Regions from separate parts of the Streptomyces sp. NPDC051105 genome, predicted to be linked through region 1. Evidence: riboswitches for the same ligand, from Rfam matches in the RefSeq annotation. Region 1 holds a riboswitch; each other region holds the start of a gene.
What was found. Region 1 has a riboswitch for cyclic di-AMP ahead of AB0N16_RS30535 (transglycosylase family protein). Riboswitches for the same ligand answer to the same signal wherever they lie in the genome.

Region 1 (6,687 bases):
GTACGCGTCGTCCTGCCACCGGGCCTTGACGTCCCGCAGCTGCTCGACCCGCTGCCGGGCCTGCTGCTGCTGGCGTTCCTGGTCGGCGATCTCGGCGCGCTGGGAGACGTACTGCCGCATCGGATACGCGAGCGCGACGATCATCGTGCACAGCACGATCGCGAGCAGCGCGGCGCGGCCGGTGAGCCGGGAGCGACGGGCCTGCCGCTTGGTCTGGGAGCGGTAGACCCGGGCCGCCGTCTGCTCGCCGAGCAGCTTCAGCCTGGTCGCGGTGGAGAACCGGTCCCGGTCCTTCACGGCCATGTCCCCGCCTCCCGTTCACACGCGCGTACGTCCCCGCACACGGTACGGGACCGGTACGGGGACGTACGTACGACTGGCGCAGCCTTGACCCTTAACGGGTCAGCGACCCCTGGGTCAGCCCTTGAAGCGCGGGAAGGCGCTGCGGCCGGCGTACACCGCGGCGTCGTCGAGGATCTCCTCGATGCGCAGCAGCTGGTTGTACTTGGCGACGCGCTCGGAGCGGGCCGGGGCGCCGGTCTTGATCTGGCCGCAGTTGGTGGCGACGGCGAGGTCGGCGATGGTGACGTCCTCGGTCTCGCCGGAGCGGTGCGACATCATGCACTTGAAGCCGTTGCGCTGGGCCAGCTCGACGGCGTCCAGGGTCTCGGTGAGCGAGCCGATCTGGTTCACCTTGACGAGCAGGGCGTTGGCGGCGCCGTCCTCGATGCCGCGGGCGAGGCGCTCCGGGTTGGTGACGAAGAGGTCGTCGCCGACGATCTGCACCTTGTCGCCGAGCTTGTCGGTGAGGACCTTCCAGCCGGCCCAGTCGTCCTCGAACAGCGGGTCCTCGATGGAGACCAGCGGGTAGGAGGCGACGAGCTCCTCGTAGTACTCGGTCATCTCGGCGGCCGAGCGGGACTTGCCCTCGAACTCGTACTTGCCGTCCTTGTAGAACTCGGACGCGGCGACGTCGAGCGCAAGGGCGATCTGCTCACCGGGGACGTAACCGGCCTGCTTGATCGCCTCCAGGATGAGGTCGAGCGCGGCGCGGTTGGACTCCAGGTTCGGGGCGAAGCCGCCCTCGTCGCCGAGGCCGGTGGCCAGGCCCTTGCCCTTCAGGACCTTCTTCAGGGTGTGGTAGACCTCGGCACCCCAGCGCAGCGCCTCGGAGAAGGACTCCGCGCCGATCGGGGCGATCATGAACTCCTGGATGTCGACGTTGGAGTCCGCGTGCGAGCCGCCGTTGAGGATGTTCATCATCGGGACGGGCAGCAGGTGCGCGTTCGGGCCACCGAGGTAGCGGAACAGCGGCAGGTCGGACGCCTCGGAAGCGGCGTGCGCGACGGCGAGGGAGACGCCGAGGATGGCGTTGGCGCCGAGCGAGCCCTTGTTGTCGGTGGCGTCCAGGTCGAACATCGCCTGGTCGATCAGGCGCTGCTCGGTGGCGTCGTAGCCGACCAGCTCCGGGCCGATCTGCTCGATCACGGCGAGGACGGCCTTCTCGACGCCCTTGCCGAGGTAGCGGTTGGGGTCGCCGTCACGGAGTTCGATGGCCTCGAAGGCACCGGTGGAGGCGCCGGACGGGACGGCGGCACGACCCGTGCTGCCGTCGTCGAGGCCGACCTCGACCTCGACCGTGGGGTTGCCTCGGGAGTCCAGGATTTCCCGGGCTACGACGACGTCGATGGACGGCACGAGCATCTCCTTCTTGGGATGTGACGCTGGTTGTGCGGGCGCACGCGAGCCTTGTCGGCCCTTGCTCAGCCTTGCGACTAGAGCCTAACCGTCCCGGGGCCGTCGGCCGGCACGACCGACCGACCCTTGGACACACAGACGGTACTCATTGTTCATGCACGGAACAAAGGGGGGCCCGATGAAGAACGGAAGAAGAGCGGGTCAAGAGGAAGACCGCCGGAGGACGCGCGAGGACCGCGCGAGGACCGCGCGAGGACCGCAAAGAGAAACCCCGCTCCGGTGCGTACGGGGGAGAACGCACCGGAGCGGGGGCCCGTGGGGGACGGGGGGTGACCCTCACGTGCTCCTCAGTATGAGGAGCACGGCTGTGTGGGCGCTGTGGTTCAGCTGGGCGCCACGTATTGCTTCGTACGACTTCGGGAGCGGCCCGTCGCCCTACTTGAGGTGCAGCTGCTGGCCCGGGTAGATGAAGTCGGCGTCGTCGACGATGTCCTTGTTCAGCTTGAACAGCGCCTGCCAGCCGCCCTTGACCTTGCGCTTCTCCGCGATCGAGCTGAGCGTGTCGCCCTTGACAACCTTGTACTCGCCGTCGCCCTTCTTGACCTTCTTGCCGGTCGGGGTGGTGACGGTCTTCTTGGCGGCCGGACGCTCGGCGGAACGGGAGGCGGCCTGGGTGTCGGCGGTACGGCTGCTGGTGCCGCTGCTCGAAGAGGAGCTGGAGGAGCTGGAGCTGGAGGAGCTCCCGGTGTAGGCGGCGCCGGACAGGCCCGTGCCGCAGACCGGCCAGGCGCCCTTGCCCTGCGCGGCGAGGACCTTCTCGGCGATCTCGATCTGCTGCGCCTTGCTGGCCTGGTTGGCCTGCGCGGCGTACTGGGTGCCGCCGTACGCGGCCCAGGTGGAGGCGGAGAACTGCAGACCGCCGTAGTAGCCGTTGCCGGTGTTGATGGCCCAGTTGCCGCCGGACTCGCACTGAGCGACGGTGTCCCACTCGGAGGCGGTGGCGGCGGAGGCGGTGCCGGACGCCATCAGCGGTGCGGCGATGGCGACACCGGTGACACCGGCGAGCGCGGCGACACGGGTGGCCTTGGACGGACGACGGTGCTTGCCCTTGCCGGAAAACAGCATGACGGATCCCCTCACCGACGCCTGCGAGGTGAGCTGTCGGGTTCGGGCCGGTTGAGTTGCCCGGCCGCGCACCTCACGGTGCGCGGCTTCACCCCGAGCCGGACACGGCAGTCTCAACTACCGGTCCCGGCGCTTACCTTGGGTCCCCCGCTCCTGCCTACGGCGCTTGACGCGACGACTGTTCCCGGGCAGCCGCTGGCAGGACTCGGCGTTGCGACGGCCGGGGCTCGTGGTGACGAGCGGCCTTGACCGTAAACAGACGATCAGGTGAATTTCAAAGATGATCAGGGCTTCTGAGACTCATCCCACACTTTCACCAAACCGGACATTTGGCTTCGAAGTAGGGCGGCACGAAGGGCCAACTCCCGCTGCTTCTAGTCCGTTTCGTTGCTGAGTTTCAGGGTCTGACCGGGGGCGATGTCATTCGGGTCGGCGCCGATGTCCGCCTTGTTGGCGGCATAGAGCGCACGCCATCCGCCGTCGAGGTCAAGGGAGTCGGCGATGGAGGCGAGGGTGTCGCCGTCCCGGACGGTGTAGGTGCCGGCGTCCCGGGAGGCGTGACGGCCGGAAGAAGTCACACTCTGACCGTTTGTCACGCTTTCGTCCGCCGAGTCACCGCGGTGCTTGCCGCCGCTGCTGACCGCCCCCGTGTCGACCAGATCCCAAGAGCTGCCCGTCTGCCATGAATTGTCCGAGTCATCGGCTTCGGGCACCACGGGGTTCTCGTTCGCCTTCGAGGCGCCGGAGCCCTTGGATCCCGACGTGTCCGCCTTGGCGGAGTCGGTGGGGGTGCCCGTGCCGGAGTCGTCGCCCGCACTCGGGGACGGGGTGGCGGAGCCTGTGGCACCCGAGGAATCCGACGAGGAGTCGGACAGGCCGGAATCCGAAGAACCGGATGAATCCGAAGAACCAGATGAAGAGGAGGAATCCGACAGCCCGGAGGACGAGTCGGAGGAGCCGGACGTGTCGCCCGAGCCGTCGAGGCCCGTGTCGACGTTCACCGAGGCGTCGTCCGAGGAGAGGCCGGCGATCAGGGCACAGGTCCGCCAGGGCTTGGTGCCCTGGTCGGCGAGGATCTTCTCGGCGACGGCGATCTGCTGCGAACGGCTCGCCTGGTCCGGTGTGTCGGCGTACTCCTGGCCGCCGTACTCGTCCCAGTCGTCCTGGGACATCTGCAGGCCGCCGTAGTAGCCGGTGCCGGTGTCCATGCTCCAGGAGCCGCCGCTCTCGCACTCGGCCACCCTGTCCCAGGTGCTGCCGTCGGCCGCGTTGGCGCTCGCCGCGCCGAGGAGCGGGATGGCGATGGCCGAGCCGGTCACGCCGGCCGCGACGAGAAGAGCCGGAGCCTGACGGGGGCGACGGTGACGACCGTTCCCGGAGAGCATGCGGAAACCTTTCGAGCGACAGCGGTGACCGGCGCGACGGGTCCCGCTGGGGCGCCGCACTGATGGGTGAACGTATAGGCAGACGATCACTTGTCACAAGTTAATGCCGCGCAGATCACGTGAAGATCACAGAGTTGAACGCCGGTCATCTTTGCCGGTGAAGGGCCGTGCGGGGCGCCGGCGGGAGGCCGCGCGGGTGCCGGTGAGGGCCGGCGGGGCTCATCGGCCGCAGGGGCTCATCGGCCGTCGGGGGTGAACTGCACGGGGAGCGTGCGCAGTCCGCGCATGATGAGGCCGCCGCGCCAGCGCAACTCGCTCTCCGGCACCGCGAGTCGCAGGTCCGGGAGACGGGTGAGGAGGGTGGCGAGCGCGGTCTGCCCCTCCAGGCGGGCGAGCGGGGCGCCGAGGCAGTAGTGGATGCCGTGGCCGTAGCCGAGGTGCTGGTTGTCCCGCCGTGCCAGGTCGAGCGTGTCCGGCTCGGCGAACCGCTCCGGGTCCCGGTCCGCGGCGGCGAGTACGACGAGGACCGGGTCACCGGGTGCGATGCGCTGCCCGCCGATGCCGAGCGGCTCGGTGGCGAACCGCCAGGTGGCCAGCTCCACCGGCCCGTCGTAGCGCAGGAGTTCCTCCACACCGGTCTCCAGCAGCCCGCGCTCGCCGGCGGCCAGGGAGTCCTGCAGGCGACGGCGCTGTTCCGGGTGGGTGAGCAGGGCGTACGTCCCGTTCCCGATGAGGTTGACCGTCGTCTCGAAGCCGGCGAACAGCAGGATGAAGGCCATGGCGGCGGCCTCGTTCTCGGTGAGGTGCTCGCCGTGGTCGGAGGCGCGGATGAGCCCGGAGATGAGGTCCTCGCCGGGGGCCGGCTCGGCGGACAGCGCCTCCCGCTTCCGGTGGATCAGCTCGGCCAGATATCCGCGCATCTTCTTCACGGACCGCGCGACCCCGCCCCGCGGCCCTCCGCCGTGCCGGATCATCATGCCGGCCCAGTCCCGGAAGTCGTCCTGGTCCTCGCGCGGGACGCCCAGCAGGTCGCAGATGGCGTAGATGGGGAGCGGGAAGGCGAACTCGTGGATGAGGTCGGCCTCGCCCCGGTCCGCGAACCCGTCGATGAGCCGGTCGGTCAGCTCCTGCACCCGGGGCGCGAACTCGGCCACCCTGCGCGGTGTGAACGCCTTGCTGACCAGCCGCCGCAGCCGGGTGTGGTCCGGCGGGTCGATGTTCAGCAGATGCGTCATCAGCTCGGCCTTGCGCTCCCCGGGGATCCCGGTCTTCCCCTTCGCGTGCGCGGGCTCGTCGTGATGGGCCGGGTTCTTGGACAGCCGGGGGTCGGCGAGCGCCTGCCGGGCGTCGGCGTAGCGGGTGACCAGCCAGGCCTCGACCCCACTGGGAAGCCGGGTGCGGTGCACGGGCGCGTGCTGCCGGAGCCAGGCGTAGGCGGGATAGGGGTCGGCGGCGAACTCCCAGGTGAAGAGGGAGGGGGCGGCGGTGCTGCCGTCGGGGCGGGTGGTGCCGTCGGGGGCGGGCTGGTGGGTCACTCCTTGACGGTATCCGGTGCGTGCCGCGGGGGTACGGTTCGCTCCGCCAAGGTCCTCTCCGCGAGGTAGTGGCCCCGCTCAGCAGCTCTTCGGTACCACTGCAGCGCCTCCTTCTCGGCTCCCCTGCGGGCCAGCAGACCGGCCATCTGAAACGCGGCTTCGCTGCTCCCGAGGGCGTCGGCCTCACGGAAGAGTCTCTCCGCCTCCTGCTCCTGTCCCTTCGCCTTCAGACGGCTTCCGAGGTTCACCCTGGCCCCGACGTACTCTGCCGCGGCGGACCGGCCGAACAGTTCCTCCCATTCGGGGTCGTCCTTGTCCATGCGGTACAGCAGCAGTGCCAGGCCGTTCATCGCACGCGCGTCTCCCTGCTCGACGCCACGCCGGAGCCAGCTCTCGGCGGTCTTGAGGTCGCCTGTGCCGAGGTACAGGTTCGCGAGGTCGAAGGCGGCTTCCTGATGGCCCCTGTCGAACGCCCGGAAGTACCAGTGCCGCGCTTCGGGCCTGTCGCCCCGACCCGTCAGCATCTGCCCCAGCCGATGTGCCGCCGCCCCGTCCCCCGCCTGCGCCGCCCGCCGCAACCACCTCTCCGCGCGGTCCCGGTGCAACCGCCCCGCCTCCCGGGCCGCCGAGACGCTGCCGCCCTCCGCCGCCGCCTCCAGGTGGCGAAGCGCCGCCTCCTCGTCCCCGGCCGCGAGCAGCCGCACAGCCAGTACCTCGGCCGCCTCCGGATGCCCGGCCTCGGCGGCCCGGCGCAGCAGTTCCGCGTTCTCCTCTCCGTCGACCCGGCCGGCGAAGGCGTACATCGCCGCCGTGTCCCCCTCCTCGAACCGCGGCTGCAGTGCGGCCCGGGCCGCGTCGAGGACGGCCCCGCGGTCGAACGGGGCGTCGGCCTCCGCCGCATCCAGCAGCGTCCACCACACCTCGTCCGGCACCGGCTCCAGGTC
Region 2 (6,687 bases), on a different contig from region 1:
CGGCTGGTCCGGGGTGTGGCCAGCGGGGGTCTGCGGATGCGGCCGGGCTGCACCCTGGAGGAGGTGACCGGGCTCGCGCGCGGCATGACGATGAAGGAGGCCCTGCACTACAACCCCGAGGGCCGTTACATCCCCCTGGGCGGCGCCAAGGGCGGCATCGACTGCGATCCGCAGGACCCGGGGTCGTACGCCCTGCTGGTCCGCTATCTGCGCGCCATGCGGCCGTATGTCGAGAACTTCTGGACCACCGGCGAGGACCTCGGGCTGACCCAGGACCTGGTGGACCGGGCGGCCGCCGAGGCGGGGCTGGTCTCCTCGATCCAAGCCGTGTACCCGCTGCTGGACGACGGGGCGGCGGCCCGGCGGCGGCTGGCGGACGCCTTCGCCATCGAGGTGGACGGGATCGGTCTCGACGAGCTGGTCGGCGGATGTGGCGTCGCCGAGTCGGCGCTGACGGCCCTGGACCGGGCCGGGGTGCCGTACCCGGGGACGCGGGTCGCGGTGCAGGGGCTGGGCACGATGGGCGGGGCCACGGCGCGTTTCCTGGCCCGCGCGGGGCTCACGGTGGTGGCCGTCGCCGACGTGAAGGGCACCATCGCCAACCCGGCCGGCCTGGACGTCGAGGCGCTGCTGCGCGCCCGGGACACGTACGGCACCGTCGACCGCGCGGTGCTGCGTCCCGGCGATCTCGAACTGCCGGGCGACGCCTGGCTGTCCGCCGACGTGGAGGTGCTGGTGCCGGCGGCGGTGTCGTACGTCGTCGACGCGGCCAACGAGCACCTGGTCACCGCCCGCTGGATCGTGGAGGCGGCCAACATGCCCGTGCTGCCCGAGGCGGAGGAGCGGCTGGCGGCGCGCGGGGTGACCGTGCTGCCGGACGTGGTGGTCAACTCGGGTACCAACGCCTGGTGGTGGTGGACCCTGTTCGGCGACATCGGCCCGGACCCGGACGAGGCGTTCGCCCACACCCGCCGCTCGATGCGGGCCCTGGTGGAGCTGATGCTGGATCGTGCGGAGTCCGACGGCACGACCCCGCGTGCCGCGGCCCACGCGCTGGTGAGCGACCGGCTACCGGTGATCACGGAACGGTTCGGCTGGTACCGCTGAGGGGACGGCTGCTCGGGCAGCGCCCGCGCCCCGGAGCGAGGGCACGATCGCCGTCGCAGCCATGAAGGCCGGTGGGAAGGCGCCGCTCACGGCTGGGCGTCGCGGGTGAGGACGACGGCGTAGCGGCACTCGGCGTCCGTGGTGTTGGCGAAGACCCGCTCGGCGGGCGGCCCGAGTTCGACGGTGTCGCCGGCGTCGAGTTCGTGGACCGTGTCGCCGTCGTGGAAGGTCAGACGGCCGTCGAGGACCCAGACGAGCTGTCGTACGAAGGCGAAGGCGGCGGCCGGGTAGGGCACCCGGGCTCCGGCGGGCAGGCGGATCTCGGCGATCTCCGCCGGGAAGCGCGGTCCGGTGATCTGGCGGCGCCGGTAGCCGGTACCCGGGTCGCGCCACTCGGCCGCCTCGGCGCCGCGCCGCACTCCCGCGGACTCGGCCGTGGCGTCCTGGCCGCCTTCGGCCAGGGCGAGGAGGGACGCGACGCTCAGCTGGAAGGCGGCGGACAGCTTGCCGAGGACGACGGCGGTGGGGCTGCTCTCGCCGCGTTCGATCCGGCTGATCATCGCCGGGGAGACACCGGAGGCGTCCGCGAGCTGCGCCAGGGTCCAGCGCCGGCGTTCCCGCTCGGCGCGGACACGGGCCGCGATCCGTGCCGCCAGGGAGTCCGCCGACGGATCTACTATGTTGGACATGAATCCAATATACGAGAGAGATGGGACGGTGACGATCCGCCCGGCCCGCCCCGGTGACACGGAGGCCGTGCGCGCGATCCGCAACCACGCGATCGAGCACTCGACGGCGCTGTGGACCGAGACCCCGCAGTCCCCCGTCGAGGGAGCGGCCTGGCTCGCCGCCCATCTGGCGCGCGGCTCGGCGTTCGTGGCCGACGTGGGGGGCGAGGTGGCCGGATTCGCGGTGTACGGGCCGTGGCGGGAGCTGGACGGCTACCGGCACACCGTGGAGGACTCGGTCTACGTCCGCGAGGACCGGCACGGGCTCGGCATCGGTTCGGCGTTGCTGGGGGCTCTCCTCACCGCGGCGCGCGCGGCCGGCCACCACGTCGTGATCGCGGGCATCGAGGCGGAGAACACCGCCTCGGTCCGGCTGCACCGGCGGTTCGGCTTCGAGCACGCCGGCACGGTCCGGGAGGTGGGCACCAAGTTCGGCCGCTGGCTGGACCTCACGCTCATGCGGCTGCCCCTGGCCTGAGACGGCAACACGCGCGGGGTACGACCGATTAGGGTGACCGCGTGGCGAGAGTGCGGTTGAGCGTGGCCGAGCGGCGGGAGGAACTGCTGCGGGCCGCCATCGAGCAGATCGAGGCGCGGGGCGTGGCGGCGGTACGGATCGCCGATGTCGCCTCGGCCCTCGGGGTGAGCAACGCGCTGGTGCTGTACCACTTCTCGACGAAGGAGAAGCTGGTCGCCGCCGCCTTCGCCTACGCCGCCGAGGGCGATCTGGCGCATCTGCGCAAGCTGCTGGGCCGCGGTACGTCGGCGTCCCGCCGGCTGCGGGCGGCGGTGCGCTGGTACGCGCCGACCGGGCAGGCCAAGGGCTGGCGGCTGTGGATCGAGGGCTGGGCGGTGGCCCTGCGCGAGCCCGCCCTGCGGGAGGTCACCAAGAAGCTGGACCAGCAGTGGAAGGCGGCGATCGCGGAGGTCATCGCCGAAGGGGTGGCCGCCGGCGAGTTCCGGTGCCCCGACCCCACGGCCGCGGCGCTGCGGCTGACCGCCCTGCTCGACGGGCTGGCCGTCCAGCTCACCTCGTATCCGGGCGCCCTGTCGCGTTCCAGGGCGCAGGAGTGGGTCGACGAGGCGCTGGCCCGCGAACTGGGGCTGCCCGACGAGCAGTAAGGAGCGGCTCACCAGGACGCCGCCCCTTACGTGTTCGTGCCGCCCTCAAGCCACGGACGCGATCCGCATCTTGATGTCGCCCGGGGAGAGCGCCCCCTTGGCCGTCACGTGGTCACCCGACGACTCGCCGCGCAGCCGTCGCCCGATCCACGGCACCAGGTGCTCACGGGCCCAGTGCACATCGTCGCGGCGGACCTCCAGGGTGCCGCGGGGCGGCAGTGGCGGCCACGGCTGGTCCGGGTCGGCCGGCACCTCGACGCCGAGCACCTGGCCGGCCCGCAGCGCCACGCGCGTGTGCCCCTCGGGAGACAGGTGCAGCCGGTCGCCGTCCCAGGCCCGCCGGTCCTGCACGGTCTTCAGGGACCACAGGTCGAGGACCGGGCAACCGTACCGGTCGGCGACGGCCCGGACATGCCCGTTGTAGGTGGCGATCTTGCCGCGCAGATGCTTGAGGACGGGCACGCCCCGGGTGTCGAACCCGGTGGTCACCAGAACCGTGCCGACGGCCTCGGTCAGTTGCGCCACGGCCCGCTCGAACCGCTCGGCCACCTCGTCGGGGTCGGTGCCGGGGCGGATGATGTCGTTGCCGCCGGCGCAGAAGGAGACCAGGTCCGGGGCGAGTTCCAGGGCCTGCGGCACCTGGTCCGCCACGACCTGGTCGAGCAGTTTCCCGCGCACCGCGAGGTTGGTGTACTCGAAGTCGCCCTCGGGCTGCCGGTCCGACAGCAGTACCGCGAACCGGTCCGCCCAGCCGACGAACGCCCCGTCGGGGCCGGGGTCGCCGACGCCCTCGGTGAAGCTGTCCCCCAGCGCCACGTACGACCCGATCACTGATGCATTGTCACTCTTCGAATCGTCTGCCACGACGGACCATGATTCACCTTCGACTGTGAGCTACGCGACCGTAATAAGGGGTTGACTAGCGGTGAGATAAGACACGCCTAAATACTCGACCAAGCCAGGAATAAGCCTCCGAACAGCGGCGTTGAGGCGTCGATCGCTCGAAGGCCGGACCCGGGCATCGGGGGTCCGGCCTTCGGAGTGCGTGTCAGATCAGTGGCGGTGCCGGATCAGCCGACGGGGACGCCCTTGGAGCGGAGGTAGCCGACCGGGTCGATGTCCGAACCGTAGTCGGGGGTGGTCCGGATCTCGAAGTGGAGGTGCGGGCCGGTCACGTTGCCGGTGGCACCGGAGAGGCCGACCTGCTGGCCCGCGGTCACGGTCTGGCCGACCGAGACGGAGAGTGCGGAGAGGTGGCCGTACTGCGCGTAGTAGCCGTCGGCGAGCCTGATGACGACCTGGTTGCCGTAGGCACCGCCCCAGCCCGCCGTGACGACCGTGCCCGCGCCGACGGCCTTGACCGGGGTGCCGGTCGGGACGACGAAGTCGACGCCGGTGTGGTAGCCGCTGGACCACATGCTGCCGGCCACGTGGTAGCCGGTGCCGACGGTGCCACCGGTGACCGGGAGGGTGAAACCGGAGGAGGTCGCCGTCGACGCGCCCGAGAAGGAGGCCGTGTTCGAGGACGAGGAGGAGGAGGGCACGGAGGACTGCGAGCCGGACCGGGCGTGCGACCGCGTCGCGGACCGGGAGCCCGAGCCCGAGGTGTCCGTCGTCGCGGCGTGGCGGCCGCCGAGCGTGAGCTTGAGACCGGGGTGGATCAGCGAGGGGTTGTCGCCGACGGCCTGCCGGTTGTCGGCGTAGAGCCGGTGCCAGCCGCCGTCGACGTTGTGTTCGCGGGCGATCTTCGACAGATAGTCGCCGGGCACCACCGTGTAGACGCGGTGCGCGGAATCACCGGTGCCGGTCTTCTGGGCGGCGGCCTTTCGCACCGCCGTCTGCTCGACGGTCGGCAACGACTGCGTGGCCTTTTCGGAAACGGACTGCGAGGTGACCGCGTGGGCGCCGGTGGCGCCCATGAGGGGCAGAGCCAGCGCGGCGCCACCGGTTCCGGCGACGGCCATCGAGCGGGTGAAACGCTGGGACTTGGGGCGGCGGTGCTTACCCTTCGCGGGCATGACGCATTCCTCTCCGGCGCCTGCGAGGTGAGCTGTCGGGTTCGGGCTGGAGCTGCCCGGCCACGCGGGAAGACGTGGCTACACCCCTAGCCGTCCCGGGAACCGGAACAGGCGGTCATACCTGGTGGGTCCCCCGCTCCTGCCGGGCACGGGTGAGTGTGTGTGGGGACTCCGGACGGCGGCAGGATTCGGCGTTCCGTCCGGATGCGTGGCGAACGTAAGCGAGTAAGACGCGCGTGAACAAGCGTGAGGTTCCGTCTGTCCGAGTTTCGCTTGATCCGTTACGGGAATTCCCGGTCACCCTCCGTGAATTCCCGCCTTCCGCACTTTTCCAATTCCCTTGAAAATCGCCGGAATTACGTGAACATGACGCGCGACGGACGGTCACGAATATGACGCTCCTCACGCACGTCACGCCACGTCACCTTATTCCAGACCGAGTTGCAATGAAGGCACCAAATCGGTCAGAAGGCTCAGATGCGACGCAGCCGGAGAACCGTCGCATCCAGGTCACCGCGCAGCTCGGCGCGGAGGCCGTGGTGCAACAGAACGGCACCTCGATGTACTTCGCCCGTTTCACGGCATTCGTACGACGCTGCCGGGTCGAGACCCTGCAAGCGCAGCGCCGGCATCGGCGCGCCGTAGCTCTGCGCCTGGAGCCACGCGAGGACCACGGTCTCGTCGCCGAGCGTGTACTGCACCGCACTGAGCCCGCCGGTCGGCGGCCGCAGCCGGAACTGGTCACCGCGCTGCACCAGGGGCCGGATGTCCTTGTAGAGCTCCACCCAGCGACCGGCCTCGGCCAGCTCCTCCTCGGTCCACTGCGAGAGGTCGCCACCGACCCCGAGCGCCCCGGCCATGGAGCTGATGAACCGGAAACGCAAGCTGCTGACCCGGCCGTTGAGCTGGTGGTTCGGGCTGTCCGTGACCCAGGCGGACATCACCCGGGCGGGGTGGATCTGGCTGAAGCCGTGCTGGATGGCGAGCCGGTCCAGCGGGTCGGTGTTGTCGGAGGTCCACACCTCGTCGGTACGGCTCATGATGCCGAGGTCGATCCGGCCGCCACCGCCGGAACAGGACTCGATGGCGACGTTCGGGTGGGCCGCCCGAATCCGGTCGAGCAGCGCGTACAGCCCACGGACGTGGTCGACCCACAGCCGCTGCGGATACGGCTCGCCGGGCCAGCCCGCGTCGGTGAAACAGCGGTTGAAGTCCCACTTGACGTAGTCGATCGGGGCGCTGGACAGCAGGGTGTCGAGCTGCTCCCAGAGGTACTCCTGGACATCCTCGCGGGCGAGGTTGAGGACGAGCTGATTGCGCAGTTCCGTCCGCTTTCGCCCCTGCTGGTACTGCACCCAGTCGGGGTGCGCGCGGTACAGGTCGCTGTCCGCGTTGACCATCTCGGGCTCGACCCAGATGCCGAACTGCATGCCGAGGGCGTGCACGTAGTCGGCGAGGGGCTTGAGTCCCTTGGGGAAGCGGTCCGGGTTGGGCGTCCAGTCGCCGAGGCCGGCGCGGTCGCTGGTGCGGGCGCCGAACCAGCCGTCGTCGACCACGAACAGCTCGACGCCGATCGCGGCGGCCCGGCGGGCGAGGGTGGCCTGCTGCTCCTCGGAGATGTCGAAGGTGGTGGCCTCCCAGGAGTTGAAGAGCACCGGCCGGTCCCGGTCGGCGTCGGGGATGACGTACGCCCGCTGGTAGGCGTGCCAGGC
Region 3 (6,687 bases), on a different contig from region 1:
ATCGCGCGGCCTTGCGCCGCCGCTCGGCGCGCAGCTCGTCGTCGGCCTGCGCGGCCCCCGTGCTGTCCTCGGTTTCGTACGGTGCCATGTGTGCCTTACCTCCGTCGTCGGCGGCGGCTGTGCTCGCACGTGTTCCCACCCTGAGCCGCCATTCTCACCCGAATCGGTGAGTGGTGGTGATTTCCGTGGTTTCCATCTCACCAAATCAAGGCTTCTCAAGCGTCAGACCCGGGAGCCAACTCGGTGTACGCCTGCGGTATGACACAAGGGTGGAGACGCCTCCTCCGACCCGCAGGGGTCGCGCGGCGAAGGCGCCTCCTGGTCACTTGCTGTCACGTGCCCCTTCACTCAGTGTCGCTGCACGAACACGTAGTCCCCCCGGTAGGGCACGCCGACGACGGCACCCGGGGGTGCAGGAGCCGGCCGGGGCGAAGCCACCGACGATGTTTAGGCGCAGGATCTCCCCGGTGTGCGCGAGCAGACCGTGCTTCGTGCCCGACTGCGTGGCCCTGAGGTCCAGCTCGGGGATGTTGCCGTCGCCGTTCGGCGTCTTGGCCAGGACCGTCCCGGGGACCGGGCTGTCGTCGGGGGCGACCCACTGCGGGGTGCCGGAGCCGGGTGCGACGAAGGAGTGCCGGATGCCGCCGGAGCTGAGCCGGGTTGCGCTGTGGCTGGTGGCGGCGGATGCCGGGACGGCGGCACCGCCGCAGCGGTCACGGTGACCGCTGCGGCGACGAGGCTCCTGCGGCGCGTTGCGTTGATGACCGTGATTGCGCTTTCTCCCCCTGTGTCAGCTGACGCCCCCCGCGTCGGCTTCTGGGGAGGAGTACGGATCGGGTCCTGGATTGGACCCAGTCCAGGAGTGTGACGCGCATCACAAGGAATGCTGCCGGGGTTCGGCCTCCTCCCGGGAAACCGGGTCGGCAGAACAGGCAGCGGGCTAGCTAGCGCGCCCGATGCACCACCGCGTCGCACAGCTCCAGGAGCGCCACCTTCGCGTCGCATTCGGCCAGCGGGGCCAGCGCGGCCCGGGCCTCCTCCGCGTACCGGACCGCGTCCCGGCGTGCCTGCTCCAGCGCCGGATGTGCCCGCAGAGCCGTCAGGGCCTCCGCGTGCCGCGCGTCGTCCGTGAGGTCGGAGTCCAGCAGCTCGCACAGCGCGATGTCCTCGGCCAGCCCCAGCCGCGCCGCCCGCTCCCGCAGCCGAAGCACCGGAAGCGTGGGGATGCCCTCGCGGAGGTCGGTCCCCGGAGTCTTGCCGGACTCGTGGGAGTCGGAGGCGATGTCCAGGACGTCGTCGGCGAGCTGGAAGGCGACACCGAGGCGTTCGCCGTACTGGGTGAGAACGTCCACGACCCTCTCGTCGGCGCCGGACATCATCGCGCCGAAGCGGCAGGAGACCGCCACCAGCGAGCCGGTCTTGCCGCCGAGCACGTCGAGGTAGTGGTCGACCGGGTCACGCCCGTCCGACGGGCCCGCCGTCTCCAGGATCTGGCCCGTCACCAACCGTTCGAACGCGAGGGCCTGGACCCGCACCGCCTCGGGTCCGAGGTCGGCAAGGATCTGCGAGGCGCGGGCGAAGAGGAAGTCACCGGTGAGGACGGCGACCGAGTTGCCCCATCGGGTGTTGGCGCTGTCGACCCCGCGCCGCACGGCCGCCTCGTCCATGACGTCGTCGTGGTACAGCGTGGCGAGGTGGGTCAGCTCGACGACCACGGCCGACGGCACGACGCCCGGCGCGTACGGGTCACCGAACTGCGCGGCCAGCATCACCAGCAGCGGCCGGAACCGCTTCCCGCCGGCCCGCACGAGGTGCTGCGCGGCTTCCGTGATGAACGGGACCTCACTCTTGGTGGCTTCTAGCAAGCCCTCCTCGACAGCCGTCAATCCGGCCTGGACATCGGCTTCCAGAGCCTGGTCCCGCACGCTCAGCCCGAACGGCCCGACGGTCACGAGGGGTCTCCTGTCTGCTGGTGTCCACTGGCGATTACACGGTTTGTCGATAGGTCGCTGCCATCACTCAAGTCAGCGTATCCGGTCAGGTTTCGATCACCGAGGGCGCCCACCGTTACACCCCGGGCGCTATCGGATCACGACCGGTATGTTTTTGATCATCCGATACGACCTGACATCCCATGACTTAACAGGAAGTACCGACTGTTGTCCCGAACCGTGGTGTAAGCCGTGTCCCCGCCCGAGGCGTGAACCGCGTCCCGGACCAGCGCCGTCACCGGGCCCGACGCTGGACCGTCCGGCACACCACCGACCGCGGACGGTCACACCCCCTCCGTCCGACATCACCTGCCCGGAGGTACCCCTTTCGCCGCCCGCCAAAGCCGACGGGGGCATACCGCACCGATCCGCACGCGCACCCCCGTCACTTACGAGATCACGCACGAGGACCTCCGCACACCCTTCGCCGTCCGAACGCGGGCACCCACGCGCGTGTGGCGTCCAGTGACGGACGATCCCACGCACGCCCCCCGCCCCCCACCCGCGCCCCATGGGCCACGGACATGTCTCGACGGACGGGCAGGGCGGGCCCGCGACCGTCGAGCGGCCGACGGCGTGGCCCCTGTGCACCGCGAGCGTGGGCACGGTCGACACCTCTCTGAGACGGCTGCATGTCGCTCCGGACGGCGGCTCTCGCGCCCGAGCCGCTCAAGGCGGTCGCCGTGGCCCGCTCCACGGACGGCCACTGTGACAACGACGCGCGGTGCGGCGGAGGTTCCGCCCCCGCGGTGGACACGCGCGCGTGGACTGCCACCCTGGCCGTCACCCGGTCGGCGAGCCCGCCCCGGTCGGCGAGCCCGCACCCCGCCCTCCGAAGTGACCGGAATCACGTACGCCTGTCGCGTGTGAACTCCCGGCGCACTCCGGGGGCTTGGCCGCCCGATGGCCTTCGAGACGCCCGGGCGGACGAAGCCTCCGGGCGCCCGCCTCCGCACCGCGCATGATCACGGCACGCGCGCGTACCCGGGCCGTACGGAGTTCACTAGGGCGCGCCGGAGAGGCCACACGACCGGATGAACCGGAGGCACAGAACTCGGCGCCGAGCCGGACCCGCCTGGGCCCCACCGGTCCCCCCATCGAGTCGGAATTCCACCGAATAAGGCAATTCGGACAATCTCTTGAATTCCCTGTGACGTAGACCACTTCACCCATCCCCACGAGCACAATCCGCGCGAATGACCCCGAGGCGCTTTTCCACCGATGCCCGGAAAAACGGATTCCGCGAACCCCTATTGTCCGATTCGCCTTAATTGCCATTTTGTGAAGTAGGTCACGCAACCCGGAGTGTCACGACGGCGGCAGGGCCCCCTTTCTCTCCTTTTCTGTGGGCGAGTTGAGGCTTGGCGGCCGCAAAGGATCAAGTGACCCATACGACTCAGATCAAGGTCAATCGGTGTGTTGTGTGAATCAGGCACTTGTTCCGGACATGTGCTCTCGCATACGTTCCCGCTCGCCGGGCGGACGCCGAATCCTGCCGCCGCCCGTCGCGACCCATCGACGAGTCCATTCGCACGGCAGGAGCGGGGAAACCAGGTAAGTCGCCGGACCGGGCGACCGATGTCACCGACGGACGTCGAACCGGAACGGCTAGGGGTGAAGTCGCCTCGCCTTAGGGCGGGGCGGCCGGGCACTCCCCGGGCCCGAACCCGACAGCTCACCTCGCAGGCGACGGAGAGGAACCACGCCATGTCTGCTGCCGCCCAGCACCGCTGTCCCCGCCGTAACCGCATCATCCGCACGCTCGCCATCGCCGGCACCAGCGCCGCCGTTCTCGCCCTCCCGCTCATCGGGGCGACGGCCGCTTCCGCCGCCACCTCCGGCACCTCGACGGCCTCGACGACACTCGCCGGGTACCCGAACAACCTCGACGGCTGGATCCGCGAGTCGCTCGCGATCATGGCCGAGAAGAACATCCCCGGCAGCTACAACGGCATCTACCGCAACGTGATGCGTGAGTCCTCCGGCAACCCGCGGGCCATCAACCTCTGGGACTCCAACGCGGCCGCCGGCATCCCCTCCAAGGGCCTGCTCCAGGTGATCGACCCGACGTTCAAGACGTACCACGTGGACGGCACGTCGTTCGACATCTACGACCCGGTCGCGAACATCACCGCCGCCTGCAACTACGCCGCCGCGCGGTACGGCTCGATGGACAACGTGCACGGCGCGTACTGACCGGCGCCGTCAGCCGAAGAGTCCTTCGAGGACGACGGCGATGCCGTCGTCCTCGTTCGACAAGGTGATCTCGTCGGCCACCGCCTTGAGTTCGGGATGGGCGTTGGCCATGGCCACCCCGTAGGCCGCCCAGTCGAACATGGGGATGTCGTTGGGCATGTCCCCGAAGGCGATGGCCTGTTCGGGGCTCAGCCCCAGATGGCCGGCGGCCAGCGCCAGCCCGGTCGCCTTGGTCACCCCGCACGGCTGGAGCTCGACGGTCCCCGGCCCCGACATGGTGACCGTCGCCAGCGATCCCACCACCGCACGCGCGGTCGCCGCCAGTTCGTCGTCGGACAGGGTGTGGTGGCGCAGCAGCACCTTGCTGATCGGCGCGCACCACAGGTCGTCGCGCCGGCCCACGCGCAGCGCGGGCAGGGTGGGGTGGGGCATCAGATAGCCCGGCTCGATGAGCGTGAGGCCGTCCACGCCGTCCTGGTCGACCGCCGCGTACACCTGCCCGACCTCGGCCTCGATCTTGCCGAGGGCGTTCTCCGCCAGTTCCCGGTCCAGGGTGACCGACCACAGCAGCCGGTCCGCGCCGGCGTCGTACACCTGAGCGCCCTGGCCGCAGACCGCGAGACCCGTGCAGCCGAGGTCGTCCAGGAGGGGACGCACTCTCGGCGCGGGACGGCCGGTCACCACAAGATGCCGGGCACCGGCCCGGCCGGCCCGCGCGAGCGCGGCGAGCGACCGCTCCGACAGGGTGTCGTCGGCGCGCAGCAGCGTGCCGTCCAGGTCGGTGGCGATCAGTGCGTACGGGGTGGGTGCGACCATGATCAGAGAATACGGACAGCACGCCCCTGAGACTCACTGTGCGTTTCGGCCTCAAGTGGCGCCCGCCGTCGCCGTGATGGGGCGATGTCAGTGGGGCGCGTTACGTTGGCGATGGATTGATTGCACCGACCGGACGGGGGCGGCGGTGGTGCGGGGACGGACCGGCAGACTCCCGGGCGCATCCGCTGGACGCGGGCGACCGGGGTGCCGGAGCGGTTCCCGCGTGAGCACGCGGCCGCAGGCCTACGCGCTGTCGTTCGGCATCCGGCGTGTGGAGGGCGACGATCGCAGACCGTACGGGGCGATCGGCCACAACCCCGAGAACCAGTACGAGACCGAACGGAACCCGGCGGACCCGGGCGGGACGCGCTGGAACTACGCGTGCCGGCTCCTCGACGGCTTCGAGACGCTCGGCAACCGTCCCGAGGCCTGGTCGGCGTCGCGCCGTACGCCGAAAAGGTCCGGCGGCTCGGACTCTGGTTCGACGGGGACGGCGACGACGCCGAACTGGACGCGAAGCATGACCTGTTGGGGCTGCACTTCGCCGGCACGTGCATACGGCCGGCCCAGGATCTGCCTGCCGGGGGCCGCGTGGAGGTACTCGGGCGGCCGCTGCCGGTGGTGGTCTGCGACATGCACTGCCCGGGCTGGGAGGCCGAGGCCATGGAGGCGGCCAACCCGACCGAGCTGATCGAGGAGTTCCCGGCCAGGCAGCGGGCGGCCGAGGAGGCATAGCCCGCGCCAGCGACCATGGGGTCGGGTCGCCGAAGACCCGGACGGGGATGCCACGCGCCCGCAGACGGGCGGCGGTGGACAGGCCGGAGGGCCCGGCACCTATGACCGCACCGGTCGGATCACGAAGTCCCTCCCCAGGAACGTGCTGCCTACTTCGAGGAGGTGCCGCCGCGGCGGTTGGTGCGCCACAGCTGATAGAGGTGCTTCGCGCCCGGACGCACGAAACGGGCGAGCATCGTGACGAACGGCAGCGGGTCGTCACCCGCGAGCCAGGCCAGCTCGGTCCCGCTGGGCCGCTCGGGCGCGTGCGGCGTCGTATAGCCGCTGCGGCGGTAGGCGAGGAATGCGGGCAGATCGATGTTCTCCACGACGTACCGGTGTCCGGCGCGCTGCTCCCCCTCCGGAACGCGGCGCCCGGTCAGATCCAGGTGCATGGCACGGATCACATCCACCCCCGACTCGCTCTCGAAGAGCCGGAACTGGGCGCCCATGCGCGGGTTGAAGTCGAGCAGCTTGTACTGCCCGTCACGGCGGTCGAAGCGCAGGTCGAGGTCGATGATGCCGCTGAAGCCGATCTCTTTGATGAAGCGCGCGGCGAGGTCGGCGAGTTCCGGGTTGTCGACGACGTACGCGTTCGCGGTCATGCCCGCGTGCGGCGGCCACGAGCGCACCTTGACGCCGGTGAACAGGGCCCGCGGGTTCGAGTCGGCGTCGAAGTAGGCGTGCACGATCCAGTCCTCGGCGTCCTCCCTCGGGAGGTACTCCTGGAGGATGACACCCGGATGGGTTCCCCAGTCACGCGCGAGAGCGAGCAGTCCCTCGCGGGTGGCGACCTTCGTGGTGCCGTTGACGGCGGGTTGACTGCGCCGGACGAACGCCTCGCGGTTTTTGGCGACGATCGGGAAGCGGGCCTTCTCCGCGAAGTCGACGATCTCGTCGTACGACTGCG

Region 2: linked by a shared signal. The riboswitch ahead of AB0N16_RS18985 (peptidoglycan DD-metalloendopeptidase family protein) and the one ahead of AB0N16_RS30535 (transglycosylase family protein) in region 1 are both predicted to bind cyclic di-AMP.
Region 3: linked by a shared signal. The riboswitch ahead of AB0N16_RS09860 (transglycosylase SLT domain-containing protein) and the one ahead of AB0N16_RS30535 (transglycosylase family protein) in region 1 are both predicted to bind cyclic di-AMP.

Annotation. Positions count from the first base shown of each region.
Region 1 is NZ_JBFBBR010000014.1:145,045-151,731, reverse strand. Features, by position in the region: gene AB0N16_RS30545 (septum formation initiator family protein) at 1-303, opposite strand, end outside; gene eno (phosphopyruvate hydratase) at 418-1,704, opposite strand; gene AB0N16_RS30535 (transglycosylase family protein) at 2,134-2,823, opposite strand; cyclic di-AMP (ydaO/yuaA leader) riboswitch at 2,827-2,998, opposite strand; gene AB0N16_RS30530 (transglycosylase family protein) at 3,198-4,208, opposite strand; gene AB0N16_RS30525 (cytochrome P450) at 4,445-5,743, opposite strand; gene AB0N16_RS30520 (tetratricopeptide repeat protein) at 5,740-6,687, opposite strand, start outside.
Region 2 is NZ_JBFBBR010000007.1:69,927-76,613, forward strand. Features, by position in the region: gene AB0N16_RS18960 (Glu/Leu/Phe/Val dehydrogenase dimerization domain-containing protein) at 1-1,107, shown strand, start outside; gene AB0N16_RS18965 (XRE family transcriptional regulator) at 1,194-1,796, opposite strand; gene AB0N16_RS18970 (N-acetyltransferase family protein) at 1,795-2,313, shown strand; gene AB0N16_RS18975 (TetR family transcriptional regulator C-terminal domain-containing protein) at 2,355-2,957, shown strand; gene AB0N16_RS18980 (SGNH/GDSL hydrolase family protein) at 3,003-3,788, opposite strand; gene AB0N16_RS18985 (peptidoglycan DD-metalloendopeptidase family protein) at 4,028-4,975, opposite strand; cyclic di-AMP (ydaO/yuaA leader) riboswitch at 4,980-5,140, opposite strand; gene AB0N16_RS18990 (alpha-galactosidase) at 5,449-6,687, opposite strand, start outside.
Region 3 is NZ_JBFBBR010000003.1:512,455-519,141, forward strand. Features, by position in the region: gene AB0N16_RS09850 (DUF2092 domain-containing protein) at 1-88, opposite strand, end outside; gene AB0N16_RS09855 (polyprenyl synthetase family protein) at 945-1,952, opposite strand; cyclic di-AMP (ydaO/yuaA leader) riboswitch at 3,498-3,693, shown strand; gene AB0N16_RS09860 (transglycosylase SLT domain-containing protein) at 3,699-4,187, shown strand; gene AB0N16_RS09865 (HAD family hydrolase) at 4,197-5,003, opposite strand; gene AB0N16_RS09870 (hypothetical protein) at 5,385-5,738, shown strand; gene AB0N16_RS09875 (ATP-grasp domain-containing protein) at 5,888-6,687, opposite strand, start outside.